DNA from 3 places in the Kitasatospora sp. NPDC093806 genome. Region 2 is predicted to be linked to each of the others. Evidence: riboswitches for the same ligand, from Rfam matches in the RefSeq annotation. Region 2 holds a riboswitch; each other region holds the start of a gene.
What was found. Region 2 has a riboswitch for cyclic di-AMP ahead of AB0N76_RS21710 (glycoside hydrolase family 16 protein). Riboswitches for the same ligand answer to the same signal wherever they lie in the genome.
Positions count from the first base shown of each region.

Region 1: it holds a riboswitch for cyclic di-AMP, as region 2 does, so the genes downstream of both, AB0N76_RS36095 (transglycosylase family protein) here and AB0N76_RS21710 (glycoside hydrolase family 16 protein) in region 2, are expected to answer to the same signal.
Region 3: it holds a riboswitch for cyclic di-AMP, as region 2 does, so the genes downstream of both, AB0N76_RS32515 (M23 family metallopeptidase) here and AB0N76_RS21710 (glycoside hydrolase family 16 protein) in region 2, are expected to answer to the same signal.

Region 1 covers NZ_JBFBDO010000141.1:30-4,363, forward strand. Annotated here, with positions in the region: partial or broken gene AB0N76_RS36095 (transglycosylase family protein) at 1-902, opposite strand, end outside; cyclic di-AMP (ydaO/yuaA leader) riboswitch at 889-1,087, opposite strand; gene AB0N76_RS36100 (hypothetical protein) at 1,526-2,443, opposite strand; gene AB0N76_RS36105 (DUF397 domain-containing protein) at 2,958-3,203, shown strand; gene AB0N76_RS36110 (ATP-binding protein) at 3,536-4,072, opposite strand.
Region 2 covers NZ_JBFBDO010000046.1:9,916-14,249, reverse strand. Annotated here, with positions in the region: gene AB0N76_RS21710 (glycoside hydrolase family 16 protein) at 1-1,197, opposite strand, end outside; cyclic di-AMP (ydaO/yuaA leader) riboswitch at 1,200-1,364, opposite strand; gene AB0N76_RS21705 (lipase) at 1,549-2,871, opposite strand; gene AB0N76_RS21700 (MoaF N-terminal domain-containing protein) at 3,235-3,564, shown strand; gene AB0N76_RS21695 (alpha/beta hydrolase-fold protein) at 3,665-4,334, opposite strand, start outside.
Region 3 covers NZ_JBFBDO010000106.1:4,376-8,709, reverse strand. Annotated here, with positions in the region: gene AB0N76_RS32525 (GNAT family protein) at 1-95, opposite strand, end outside; gene AB0N76_RS32520 (hypothetical protein) at 139-1,140, shown strand; gene AB0N76_RS32515 (M23 family metallopeptidase) at 1,209-2,114, opposite strand; cyclic di-AMP (ydaO/yuaA leader) riboswitch at 2,127-2,285, opposite strand; gene AB0N76_RS32510 (YiaA/YiaB family inner membrane protein) at 2,530-2,820, shown strand; gene AB0N76_RS32505 (alpha/beta hydrolase) at 2,941-3,774, shown strand; gene AB0N76_RS32500 (TetR-like C-terminal domain-containing protein) at 3,891-4,334, shown strand, end outside.

The DNA.
Region 1 (4,334 bases), on a different contig from region 2:
TTGGCGGCCGGGGCGGTGGTCTGCGCGGCGGGCTTGGCGGCCGCGGTGCCGTCCTGGGCGCCCTTGGCGCGGTTGAACCAGTCGAAGCCCTTGCCGGACGCGTCCTGGGCCTTGGCGCGGTCGCCCAGGGTCAGGTGCTGGCCCGGGTAGATGGCGTGCGGGCCCTCGGTCAGGGTGGCGCGGTTGAGCTCGTACAGCCGCTCCCAGCCGCCCTGGACCCCGTTCTTGTCGGCGATGGTGGAGAGCCAGTCGCCGGCGACCACGGTGTAGTCGTCCGAGGCGTGCTGGCCGGCCTGCTGACGCCACTGCTGCCAGTCCTGGCCGCCCTTGCCCTGGGCGTCGGCGGAGGTGGCGGCGGAGTCGGCGGCGGGGGCCTGGGTCTGCGGCTTCGCGGCGGGCTTGGCGGCCGGCTGCTGGGCGGCGGGCTTCTCGGCGGGCTTGGCGGCCGGGGCCGGGGTCTGCGCGGCCGGCTTGGCGGCGGCGGAGGTGTCCACGGCGGCGGGGGTGCCGCCCTTGGTCAGGCCGGCCTGGACCGAGCAGACCGGCCAGGCGCCGGGGCCCTGCGAGGCGAGGACCTTCTCGGCGACCGAGATCTGCTGGTCCTTGGTGGCGAGGTCGGCGCGCGCGGCGTACGCGGTGCCGCCGAAGCCGGACCAGGTGGAGTTGGTGAACTGGAGGCCGCCGTAGAAGCCGTTGCCGGTGTTGATGCTCCAGTTGCCGCCGCTCTCGCACTGGGCGACCTTGTCCCAGGTCGCGACGGAGGCGGCGGAGGCGGTGCCGGCGGTCAGGCAGGGGATGGTGAGGCCGATGCCCGCGACGCCGAGGGCGGCGATCGCGCGACGGGTACGGCCGGACAGACGGGTGCCGTTGGTGGGCAGCATGAAGACGCGGTCCTCTCCCACGCCTGCGAGGTGAGCTGTCGGATTCGGGCTGGAGTTGCCCGGCCGCGCTGTGGACGCGGCTTCACCCCTAGCCCGGGGCCGGTCCGTGGACCGGTCCTGGGCGGACTACCTGTGGTTCCCCCGCTCCTGCCGTGGTGCATTGCGCTGCCAGCGCACCCGACGGCAGGACTCGGCGTTGCGGGTGAACTGGGTCCGTGTGGCCACGAACGGGGAGCACGTTAAGCAGACCCGAGTTCAAACCGCAAACATGTGTGACGCTCGTCACGGTTTGCGAAAGCGGGGCTCGGGGGCTGTCCTTCATGATCAGAAATGACCGTTTTCGCGCAACGCTCGTCGTGGTCAACACAACTGCCGGTGCCTCAGGAGGCCGGTTCCGGCGCGGCGGCCCGGGGGAGGGTCCGGGGGAAGGAGGCGCGCCGACGGGCGCCGACGAGGCGTCGGACGGCGCTCGCCGGGCCGCACGCCGGGCCGCGGGCATCTCCGGTGAAAGCTCCACAGATCGGACAACTCGCCCCAACCTCACCGAATCACCGCAGTCCGGGCGGAGGGGGCGTCAGGCGCCGAGCACAACGGGGCCCGGGAACGCGTGCTGCGTTCCCGGGCCCCGCTGTCGTGGGTGTCCGCTACTGCGCGGCGTGCCGTCCGCTGCCCTTGGCGGCCTCCTCGGCGTCGGCCTCCTCGGCCGCGAGCCCGCCGTCGAAGGCCGGCAGGGCGGCCAGGTAGGTGGAGGCGACCAGCTGGCCGACCGCCTGGTAGGCGCCCAGCGGCGCGGCCGACGGGCAGCCGGTCTCCTCGGCGGCCGTGGCGAGCAGCTCGGAGTCGGCCTCCGGGCCGATCACCAGCGGCGCCAGCGCCGGGTTCTGCGCGCCCATCTCCTTGAGGTGGGCGACGGCGTCGACGACCGAGCCGGGCACGTCGAGCGCGGCGGCGACGACCGGCACGGCCAGTCGCGCGGCCAGCAGCATGCCGGTGATCCCGGCGGCGTCGGCCGCGGCCTGCCCGCCGGCGGTGGTGAGCACCACGCCGTCGGCGGCGGTCGCGATCGCGAACAGCCGGGCGCGGTCGGCGCGGGCCAGTCCGGCCTCGGAGAGGCGGACGTGGACGCCCTCGGCCAGCAGCGGGTGCGGGCCGAGCACGTCGGTGACGGTGGCGCCGTACGCGGAGGCCAGGTCGTGCAGGTCGGTCAGGAACCCGTGCGGGCCGGGAACCAGCGGGACCACCACCGGCGCCGGCAGGCCGGCCTCGGCCGCCTCGGCCAGCAGTTCGGCGACGGTGCGCTCCTCGCCGGCCTCGCCGTCGGCCGCGTCGGCCGGGAGGTAGCCGGCCACGGTCTGCACGCCGTTCTGCTCGCTGCGGACGATGGACAGCAGCTCCTCGACGACGGAGCGGGACTCGGGTCCGGCGGCCGCCGGGACGGCGAGCAGCAGGGCCGGGGAACCGGCCGGGATCTCGGGGCGCTCGGGACGGCGGTGGCGCCCCCGCGCACGGGAGCCTGGAGTGCGGACGGGCAGTGGCGCGCCCGGGATGGCTGCGGTGCTCATGGCGGAGATCGTAGGACATCCGCAGGCCCGGCCCGCAGTCGGCTGCCCCGCCGGGCGGGGCGGCACCACCGAAAACCGGACATATCCGGCCTCGGTCCGGCAGTTCTCCCGGTATCCGCTCAGATGCGCCGGAACGGGTCCCGCGTTGCAGGAGGGGCGCGTGAGATGTCTCACAGGGCTCGGGCCGCCTGACGGAGCGTCACGGCGGTGCGACTCCGGGCTTCGGAAGATCAACATTCAGCGGGCGGCCGCCTACGGGCGGTTAGCGACGGCTTGCCGATTCAGTCGGCTATGTCCGGTTACGTGCCGTCAGGCGGGCGGCTCGGGAAGAGTTCCGGTTCGGTGTCGAAACCGCCGTGCACCTGCAATGTCCCGTGCTGATGCACGTGCACAGGAGCTATCATCGCGTCAAGTGAGGCGTTGTGCCGGGCCGGTACGGGGCCGGCCCGGGCGTTCGGCCGAGGGTCGGGGCGCCGAGCGAACGACCCACTCCGGAGCTCTTCGGGAGATTTCTATGCACGACACATACGACGCGTACAACGGGATGGCCGCTGCGGACCTCGAGGGCGTGGTCTGGCAGAAGAGCCTGCACAGCAACTCTCAGGGCAACTGCGTCGAGTTCGCCGCCCTCCCGGGGGGCGAGGTGGCGATGCGCAACTCGCGCTTCCCGGACGGTCCGGCGCTGATCTACACCCGGGCCGAGATAGCGGCGCTGCTGCTGGGGGCCAAGGACGGGGAGTTCGACCACCTGGCGGTCTGACCGTCCGCCGGCTTCCGCCTTCACCATCGGGGGGCCGCACCATCGGGGGGCCGTCGTGGGTGCTGACACCACGACGGCCTTTGTCTTTTGCCACTGTCTTCTGCCGCGGGATGGCCACCCGGTTCCCGATCGCCGCCGCCGGGCCGAGCCGCCGCACGCGGGTCGGAGGGGGCGTCACCGCCGGGAGGCCTTCGGTACCCGCTGCCCGAGGGTGACCGACTGCCGTTGCCGGGGTGTCGTGGTGTCGAGACGGTGTGTGGCCGTCCATCCGGGGTGTGGGCTCCCGGAGGGGTACTGCCGGTGGGGCGATGGTGCCCGGGGTCGCCGCGGCGCTAGGCCGAGCGTCGGTGCCGTCCGCCGAACTCGGCCACCGGAAGGGGCCGTTGTTCCGGCTCCAGCGGTACCGGTTCCGCCTCGAACAGCGCCCAGACGACCTTGCCGCCGCCCAGCGGGTGCCAGCCCCAGGAACGGCTGAACGAGTCGACCAGGTGCAGCCCGCGGCCGGACTCCGCCACGAAGTCCGCCTCCCGGGCGACCGGCCCGGTGCTGCTGGGATCGCTCACGGCACAGACCACCTGGGGTGCGCGGTGCACCAGGCTTATTCGGATCGGCAGCCGGCCCTCGGCCGCCGCCTGCATGGGAAGGTCGTACTCACCCACCGCACCGGGGCACGCGCCGATCGCGTGCCGCAGGGCGTTGGTCACCAGCTCCGAGGCCACCAGCGCGACGTCGTCGAAGAGCTCGCCCAGCCCCCAGCGCTGGAGGGCGGTCCTGGCGAAGTCGCGCGCGGTTCTGACGGCTTCATAACGGGGAGCGAGCGTACAGGTGACCACATGGGGGTCGACTGCCAAGGCCGTTCCGGTGCTCATGAAGAGCTCCTCCCATAAGGGGGCGGACACGGCTGGACCCGCCGGGGTCATGCCGGTCACCTCCGACTCGCTCGGCCGCGCGGCCGCCCCCTCGACCAGGCGCGCGCGCACGAGGGCCCGGAGGCGCGGGGGCGCTGCCGGGCCGGTGCACGGAGTCGCGCGTGGGGTCGACGCGGAGCCCGCGGGATTGCCAGGGATGTGCAGGTGCACGTGCACCATCGTGCTCTGCGCTCACTGCAGATGCAAGAGTCGATTCACGTGC
Region 2 (4,334 bases):
GGTGATCGGCGCGGTGCCCGAGGGCGCGGGGTGGTAGTTCCCCGCGCTCAGGGACAGGTTGAGGATCGGGTACGCGGTCCAGCCGGCGCCGACGCCCTTGCCGTCCGAGAACACCTTCTTGCCGTTGACGTAGAAGTCGACCGAGCCGGCGCCGTAGTAGGTGCCGATGGTGACCCAGCCGTCCTTGGCGATCGCCTTGGCGTCGGTGTAATAGAGGTGGCCCGGGTTGATGTGGTTGGTCAGCTCCAGCAGGTTCGGGTTGTCGCTGTGGTACTCGAAGGAGTCGATCTCCCCGTGGGTGCCGCTGGTGCCGTTCCAGGTCCAGAGCGCCGGCCAGGCGCCGGTGCCGGCCGGGAGCTTGACCCGGGTCTCGATGTAGTCGCCGACCTTCACCTTGAAGGCCTCGCTGGAGTACTCGGTGGTGAGCAGGCCGGTGTCCCAGGCCTGCTTGCCGTTCTCCAGCGTGTGGCTGCTCGGCTTGGCGGTGAAGGTGGCGACGCCGCCGGAGACGCTGACGTTGTTCTTGTTCAGCCAGTCGAGCTTGTTGTCGTTCGGGTTGTGGTCGCCGTAGTGGTAGGAGCTGCTCCGGTCGGCGGTCCAGCGGGAGCCCAGGGCGAGGGTGTCGAAGTCGTCGGACCAGGCGAGCTGCTTGCCGGCGACCGGGATGCCGGTGGTGGGCGACGGCGTGGGGGTCGGCGTGGGGGTGGGGGTCGGGGTAGGCGTGGTGGTCGCGGCGGAGACCACGAGCTGCCGGGACGGCAGGTTGTGCCAGGCGCCGCCGAGGTCCTGCCAGAAGCCGAACTGGGTGTAGGTGCCGGCCGCCAGGGTGCGCGAGCCGGTGGTGATCGACAGGCCGCTCGGGCAGATCTGCTGGTTGGCCGCGCTGCCGGGGAAGTCGAGGTTGCGGCCGGCCGCGTCGCGGACGCCGACGCCGACGGTCTTCGCGGTGAAGCAGGAGTCCGAGTGGACGGTCAGCGCGGCCGTGGTGGCCTTGCCCGCGACCATGGTGGCCGGGGTGAGCTTGTCCTGGGTGACGGTCGGCAGGGTGGCGGCCTGGGCGCCGGTCAGGGCCGGGACGCCGCCGAGGAGGCCGGCGCCGGTGACGGCGAGCGCCCCGGTGGCGGCGAGGGCGACGGTGCGGCCCCGGCGGGCGGGGCGGGCGTGGCGGGGCGCGGGGCGCCGGTCGGGCTTCTGCATGGCAGTGTCCTCTGCGACGCCTGCGAGGTGAGCTGTCGGGTTCGGGCTGAGGTTGCCCGGCCGCCCGTGGAGCGGCTTCACCCCTAGCCGCGGCCCGCGCGCGGGAGCGCACGGGCCGGGCACTGACCTGGGTCCCCCGCTCCCGTCCGCTGTGGTGCTCGATGACCGGCCGGCGGGTGGACGGGACTCGGCGTCCCGGCGGCGGGGCTCCGCTGTGGCGGGAGCCCCTGCAGGCTAGGCAGTCGGTACGGGCACGGACAACTCCGTCCGGCCGGTTGTCGCGCAGCTCACACCCTGATTCGAGGATGATCAACGGTGCGGTGGAGTTGATCAGTTGGGGACGGGGAGGGTTCAGGCCGGGGCGTCCAGCCAGGCCGCGACCTGGGCCTGTGCCTCGGGTGCCCAGGCCAGCTCCAGGTGGTTGAGGCCGGCCAGCAGCCGGGTGCCGCCGACGGTGCCGATCCCCGTGGTGTCCAGCGCGCTCGCCGTGAACACGATGCCGTCGCTCGGCCCCCGGTTCTCGTTGAGCACCCCGGGGAGGTCCGCCGAACCGCCGGCCAGCAGGTAGGTCCGGACGGCCGCCGGGACCCCGGCCCGCTGCAGCGGCCCGATCAGCGACCCCGCGTCGATCGCGGCCTGGATCCCCTGGCCCGAGGTGTAGAAGCCCTGGCCGCCGAAGTAGGTCGTCCACCAGTCCTGCGCGGTGGAGTCCACCCCGTACCGGCCGTCCCAGCGGGCCAGCAGCTGCCGCTGCCCCGGGTAGCAGTCGTACCCGCCGGTCGGCAGCACCCCGAGGCAGGGCTGGGCGGTGTACGTCCCGTAGCAGGTCATGTACAGGTGCGGGGACGGCGCGTTCGCCGTGCCGCCGCAGGCCGGCCAGGTGGCCAGCGAGAAGGCCCAGCCGTGCGCGTACACGTAGTCCAGCCCGCCGTTGGGCCCGCCCAGGGTGACCAGCCGGCGGACGTCGCCCGCGTACGCCCGTCCCCAGGACGGGCGCACCGAGGACACGTACGCGCGGGCCGCGACCTCGCCCTTGCTCCAGGCGACCACGTCCACCTGCGGGACCCCGAGCCGGGCCCGGATCAGCGCGACCGCGTCGCCGACGGCCTGCGCCTGGACCAGGTTGTCGCCCTGCTTGTGGGCGAAGCCGACCGCGAACACCCGGTGGCCGCTCGCCGCCAGGTACTGGGCCAGCCCGGTGGCGGGGCAGGCGGCGGCGCCGCAGTTGCCGGACTCGCCGGGGGCGGCCCAGGCGCGGTCGGCGTTGTCGTTGGCGCCGTGGACGAGCAGGACGGGGGTCGGGCGGGGGCCGGTGTCCCAGCCGGCCGCCGAGTAGAGCAGGAACCGGCCCGAGAACGGCTGGCGGACCCCGCCGAAGTAGGTCAGGCGGGCGCCGTCCTGGTCGCCGCGGCCGCCCGGCGGGTACTGCTCGGCGGGGATGCCGGGGGTGGGGTCGAGGTAGCGCTCGACCTTGGCCCAGCCGTTCCCTGGGGCGGGGTACGTCGCCTCCAGGGTCGGCGCGGCGGCCGCCATGGTGACGGCGGTCGTGGTGGTGGCGGGTGCGGGGGTGGCGGGTGCGGGGGTGGCGGGTGCGGGGGTGGCCAGGAGGAGGGTGCTGAGCACGAGGCTGAGGAGGACGGCGGCGGCTCTGCCGCGTCGGACGGCGGTCTTCACGGGGGCGGCTCCGGTGGGGGGCGGCCCACGTCCCGGTGGGCCGGAGTGCGCACACCGTACGGGCGGCCCGGCGGCCCGCCCATGGGGCGGCGGCACACCCGGGGCGGCCGCGCTGTGGCGGGCCGGCCCGTGGTGCGGCGGGTGTGGTCCCGGGCAGGCGGAGGGCGTGGCGGCCGGTCCGTCGGGTTGTCCAGTGGCCGGTGTGTCGGATCCGGCGCGGAAAGTGCGCCGTGAAGGCGGGGTGGTCGGATAGGTTGGAGATCCATCCGTGCCCGGAGCGGCACCGACCGCATCCGGACACCGGAGATCCGGACACCAGATCCGGACACCGGAGACACATCAGAGACGAGGACCAGCCCCGCCATGACCGCGCCCCTGCCCGCCTTCGCCGGCCGTACCTTCCTGTTCCGGGTCGACAACGGCGCGGCCTTCCGCAACGCCTACTCGGCCGACGGCAAGCGGCTGCGCTGGGAGGGCCTCGGCGAGTCGGCGGGCCAGTGGGAGGACGTGGCGCTGCACGTCGCCGAGGTCGGGCCGCAGGTGTACTTCGTCAGCTGGACCGAGCAGAGCGGCATCACCGTCAGCCACGTCATGGACCTGGGCCGGCTGACCGTCCGCGCGTTCTGGACGTACGAGGGCGAGGGCGGCCGGGTCGGCGAGCTGCACACCGGGACGCTGGAGCAGGTGGCCTGAACCGCCCCCGAAACGCCGCCGCGCCGCGCCGCCCCGGGTAGGGGCTGCGCGGCGCGGTGCGGTGCGGTCGTCGATCGCGGCGCGGTCGTCGATCGTCGATTCAGACGGCCTGGCCGGCGCCCGGCACGACCAGGCGCTGGGAGACCCACTCCAGCGAGGACGGGAGCAGCTTGCTCCACGTCTCGAAGTTGTGGCCGCCGGTCTCCATCATGCTGTAGGACACCTGCATCGGGCTGTGCGTGGCGGCCACGAACGCCTCGGTCTCGCGCCGGTAGTTGCCGTCGCCCTCCCGGGTGCCGGCCAGCAGCAGGGACACCTTGGGCTGCGGCAGGTTCTTGAGCCGCCACATCAGGTCGGCCTCGTCGCGGCGCCGCTCGCTGCCGCCGAACAGGTCGCCGGTGGACGGGTCGTCGGCCGCCTGGTAGTAGCCGGACAGCGAGACGGCGGTCGGGAACACCTCGGGGTGACGCATGGCCAGCTTGAGGGCGCAGTAGCCGCCGGTCGAGTTGCCCATGAACGCCCAGGCCTGCGGGTCGGCGGAGACCCGGTAGGTCGCCTGGATCGCCGCGGGCACGTCCTTGGTGAAGTACGTCTCGGACTGCGGGCCGTTCGGGATGTCCTCGCACTCGGTGTCCCGCGGCAGCGCCGGCGAGGGACGCACCAGCACCAGCACGGTCGGCTGCATCCGGCCCTCCTGGAACAGCTTGAGCGCCGCGCCCGGGTAGTTGAGCCGGGTGACCAGGTTCTGCGCGATGCCGGGGAAGCCGGTG
Region 3 (4,334 bases), on a different contig from region 2:
TCGCCGAACACCGCGTGCAGGGCGTCCACGTCCTCGGGGGTGTGGTGGAACTCGCGGATGGCCAGCCGGGGGCCGATGAGTCGGACAGGCACCATGGCTCCCGACCCTACCCGCGACCAGCGGTTACGGTTCGTGGTTATGGAAGACGAAGACCTGCGGCTCGCCCCGCGCACCAAGGCCGCCGATCTGCTCGCCTGGGCGGAGGCGGAGGGCCGCGCGCCGCTCGCCGAGGAGCCGGTGCGGACGGTGCTGGCGCTGCTGGAGCTGGGCGAGGGCAGGATGCACGACGGCTGGCCCGAGCTGACCTCGGCCGCGGTGGAGCACCTGCTGTACGAGCGGCTGCACCTGTACGTCCAGCCCGCGCCGGAGCTGGACCCGCTGGCGTACGGCGCGGCGGTGCGGCTGCTGATCGACCACCAGCGCGCGGCGAAGCGGCTGAACGCCAAGCGGCAGGAGCGGCTGCACGCGGAGGCCGAGTGGCAGGGCGAGCTGGCGGCCGGGCTGCTGCGCCGGGCCGACCTGGTGACCTGGCCCCGGCTGTACGCGCTGCTGCTGCGCGCGGACGGGGTGGACACCGCGGACGGGGCGGCGGTGCGGTCCTGGCTGGAGGGGTTCCGGGGGCTGGCGGAGGAGGAGCGGCTGGCGGCGTTCGCGGCGCTGGAGGCGGACGGCGTGCTGGACCCGGTGGACGACGGGGGCTGGGACGGCGCGGCGCGGACGCTGGCGGTGGGCATGGCCACGGACGGGGCGCGCCGGCTGCTGGAGCACGGGCTGATGCAGCGCAGCTACCGGAACCTGGCCGAGCTGACGGCGCTGGGCCGGCCGATGCCGGAGGAGCTGGCCGGGGACTTCGGGGCGTTCGAGGAGGCGGCGGTCGAGGCGGCGCTGGACCTGTCGGGCGAGTGGACGGTGCCGGGGCTGCCGCGGCTGCTGGTGGAGGAGTTCCCGGAGCTGGCGCCGGAGCCGGGGCAGGCGGAGATCGACGCCTACCTGGCGGGTCTGGAGCCCGCCGCGGACGAGACCTGGGAGCCGGACGCGGCGGACGAGGACTGGCAGCCGGACGCGGAGGACGAGGCCTGGGCGGCGGACACGGAGGACGCGGCGGACGCGGACGACGAGGACCGCCCGCGCGCGGAGTAGTCCGGGAACGACGCGGGGCCCCGGCCGGATCGACGGCCGGGGCCCCGCGCGGTGCCGGGGGGGCGGGGTCAGGGGGTGACGCCGCGCTGCTCGAACCAGGTCTCCGGGTCGACGGGCGCGCCGCCGCCGGGCCGGACCTCGACGTGCAGGTGCGGGCCGGTGACGTTGCCGGTGGCGCCGACCTTGCCGATCTGCTGGCCGGGGACGACCTTGCCGGAGCCCTTGATGATCGAGGAGAGGTGGCAGTACCAGATCTCGGTGCCGTCGGGCAGCGTCTCGACGATCCGGTAGCCGTAGGCGCCGGCCCAGCCGGCCGAGGTGATGGTGCCCTGGCCGACCGCGTAGACGGCGGTGCCGGTGTCGGCGGCGAAGTCCAGGCCGGTGTGCAGGTGGGCCCAGTAGCGGGCGCTCTGGCCGTAGTGCGCGGAGAGGTTGTAGTCCTTCACCGGCAGGGTGATCGCGGCGAGCTTGGCCTTCTCGGCGGCCTCGGCGGCGCGCTTGGCCTGCTCCTGCTGGGCGAGCTGGACGGCGCGCTTGGCCTCGGCCTCCTGGGCGGCCTGGACGCGGGCGTCCTCCTCGGCGGCGGTGCGCTGGCTGTCGGCCTGCTGCTGGATCCGGGCGGCGAGGGCGAGGCCGGGGTCGGCGGCGAGCGCGACCGGGGTCTCGTCGGGCGCCTCGACGGCGGGCGCGGCGGCCGGGGTGGCGGAGGCGAAGCCGGTGGCGCCCAGGGTGGCGGCGACGGCGGTGACGCCGAGCAGCGGAGCGGTGCCGCGGGTCTGACGGGGCATCCGGTGCCGGTTGGCGTCGGCGGCCGGCGGGGCGCTCTCGTCGGCGGGGCCGGTGAACGGGCCGGGGCCGGCGAAGGGCCCGGGGCCGCCGAAAGGGCCGGGCCCGGCGGACGGACCGGGGTGGTCGAGCAGCTGGGTGCCGGCAGAGGAGCCGGACGGGTGTGCCGGGGTGTGCGTCGACGCCACGGAGGCGCGCTCCTTTCCTTCCTTCGCGCCTACCGGGTTAGCTGACGGGTTCGGAGCAGGAAGGTCTCCTACGGCTGGGCCTGGGCCCGGCCGATTCACCCCAAGGAACGTGGTTCCCCGGCTCCCTGGCCTGCCCGGAGGCCGGCCGGCGGGATTAGGCGACGGCGCACGGTGCCGTCTGGGTACGGCGTTGCGGACCGCGCTGCGTTATCAAACGTTAATCCGAGTGGCCCCCGATTCCAAGCCGTTCGTCGTTGACGACGGATGAGGATCGGGCAGTACGGCACTCGATGGGCGATTTGTGAGGTTTGATGACAACTGACACTACCGAACGTGAGAGGACGTCAACGAACGGCCCCCCAACTGAGTACTCCTACTCATGCGAGGCCGGGAGCGCGCGGCCCATCCTGGCGCCATGAGCGCACCGATGCAGTCACGCACCACGGCCGCGTACTACGTCCAGGCCGTCCTGTCCTTCGCCCTCGCCGCCTCCACCCTCGCGATCGGGATCGCCTTCCTCCCGGTGGAGCCCTGGACCCGGGCCTTCCTGGGGATCGGCCTGCTGTACACCGTCACCTCCACGTTCACGCTGGCCAAGGTGGTCCGGGACCGACAGGAGTCCACCGACCTGGTGACCAGGGTCGACCAGGCCCGGCTGGACAAGCTGCTGAGCGAGCACGACCCGTTCAAGGTGGAGGGGGTCTGAGGACGGGAGCGACCCCGGGCCGATCCGAATCGGCATAGGCGATAGCTTGACGGCTAAGGCTATTAGCCTTAGCTTTATGGCTATCGGCACGTCGCCGACGTCCGGACCGAGGAGGCCCCCATGAACGGCACCACCGCCCCCGTCACCCGCTACCTCGACCTCCCCGGCGGCCGGATCGCCTTCGACGACACCGAGCACGGCGCCGGCGCCCCGGTCGTCCTGCTCCCCGGGATGCTCGACAGCCGGGCCGCGTACCGGCACCTGCGCCCGCTGCTCACCGCCGCCGGCCGCCGGGTGATCACCATGGACCTGCGCGGCTTCGGCGAGTCCTCGATCGTCTGGGACGACTACACGCCCGCCGCGATCGCCCGCGACGTCCTCGCCCTGCTCGACCACCTGGGCATCGAGCGGGCCGTGCTGGCCGGCAACTCGTACACCGGCGCCAGCGTGGTCAAGGCCGCCGGGGACGCCCCCGCGCGGGTCGCCGGGATCGTCCTGCTGGACGCCTTCGTCGAGAACGTGCCGCCGACCGCGCTGCAGCGCGTGGTGGTCGGCGCGATGGGCCGGCTGCTGGTGCACTCCCCCGCCTTCTGGGGCCTCTACCAGCGGAAGGCCGCCTACCCGACCACCAAGCCGGCCGACCACGAGGAGTACGTGGCCGGGCTGGTCGCCGCGCTGCGCACCCCGGGCCGGAAGACCGCCACCCGCGGCTACGTCCGCGGGGACTCCTCGCCGGCCGGCTGGACCGCCGCCGTGCGCTGCCCGGCGCTGGTCGTGATGGGCGAGAAGGACCCCGACTTCGCGAAGCCGGAGCTGGTCGCCGACCGGCAGGCCGCCGCGCTGGGGGCGCGCAAGGTGATGATCGAGGGCGCCGGGCACTACCCGATGGCCGACCGCCCGCAGGCCACCGCGGACGCCCTGCTGTCCTTCCTCGCCGAGGCCGAGCGGGCCTGAACCCGGGCCTGAACCCGGGCCCGACCCCGGGCCCGAACGCCATGCCCGAACGCCAGGCCCGAACCCCGGGCCCGGCCCGCGCCCCCATCCCTTCCACCCCCTCCAGGAGAACCGCGATGCCCCGAGTCGGACTGACCCCCGAGCAGGTCGTCGGCCACGCCCTCGCCCTCATCGACGAGCAGGGCCCGGAGGCCCTCACCCTGGCCGCCGTGGCCGCCCGGGCCGGCGTCGCCACCCCCTCGCTGTACAAGCACGTCAGCGGCGGACTGGCCGAACTGCGCCGGCTGGTCGCCGTCCGGGTGACCGAGGAGCTGGCCGACCGGCTCGCCGAGGCCGCACTCGGCCGCGGCGGGGACGACGCCGTCGCCGCCGTCCTGCGGGCGTACCACGCGTACGCCACCGAGCACCCGCACCGGTACGGCGCGCTGCCGCAGGCCCCGCAGCCGGACGACGACCTGGCCGCGGCGGCGGCCCGGCTGGTCGGGGTGATCGTCGCGGTGCTCCGCGAGTACGGGCTGGAGGGCTCCGAGGCGATCCACGCGGCCCGGACCTTCCGCTCG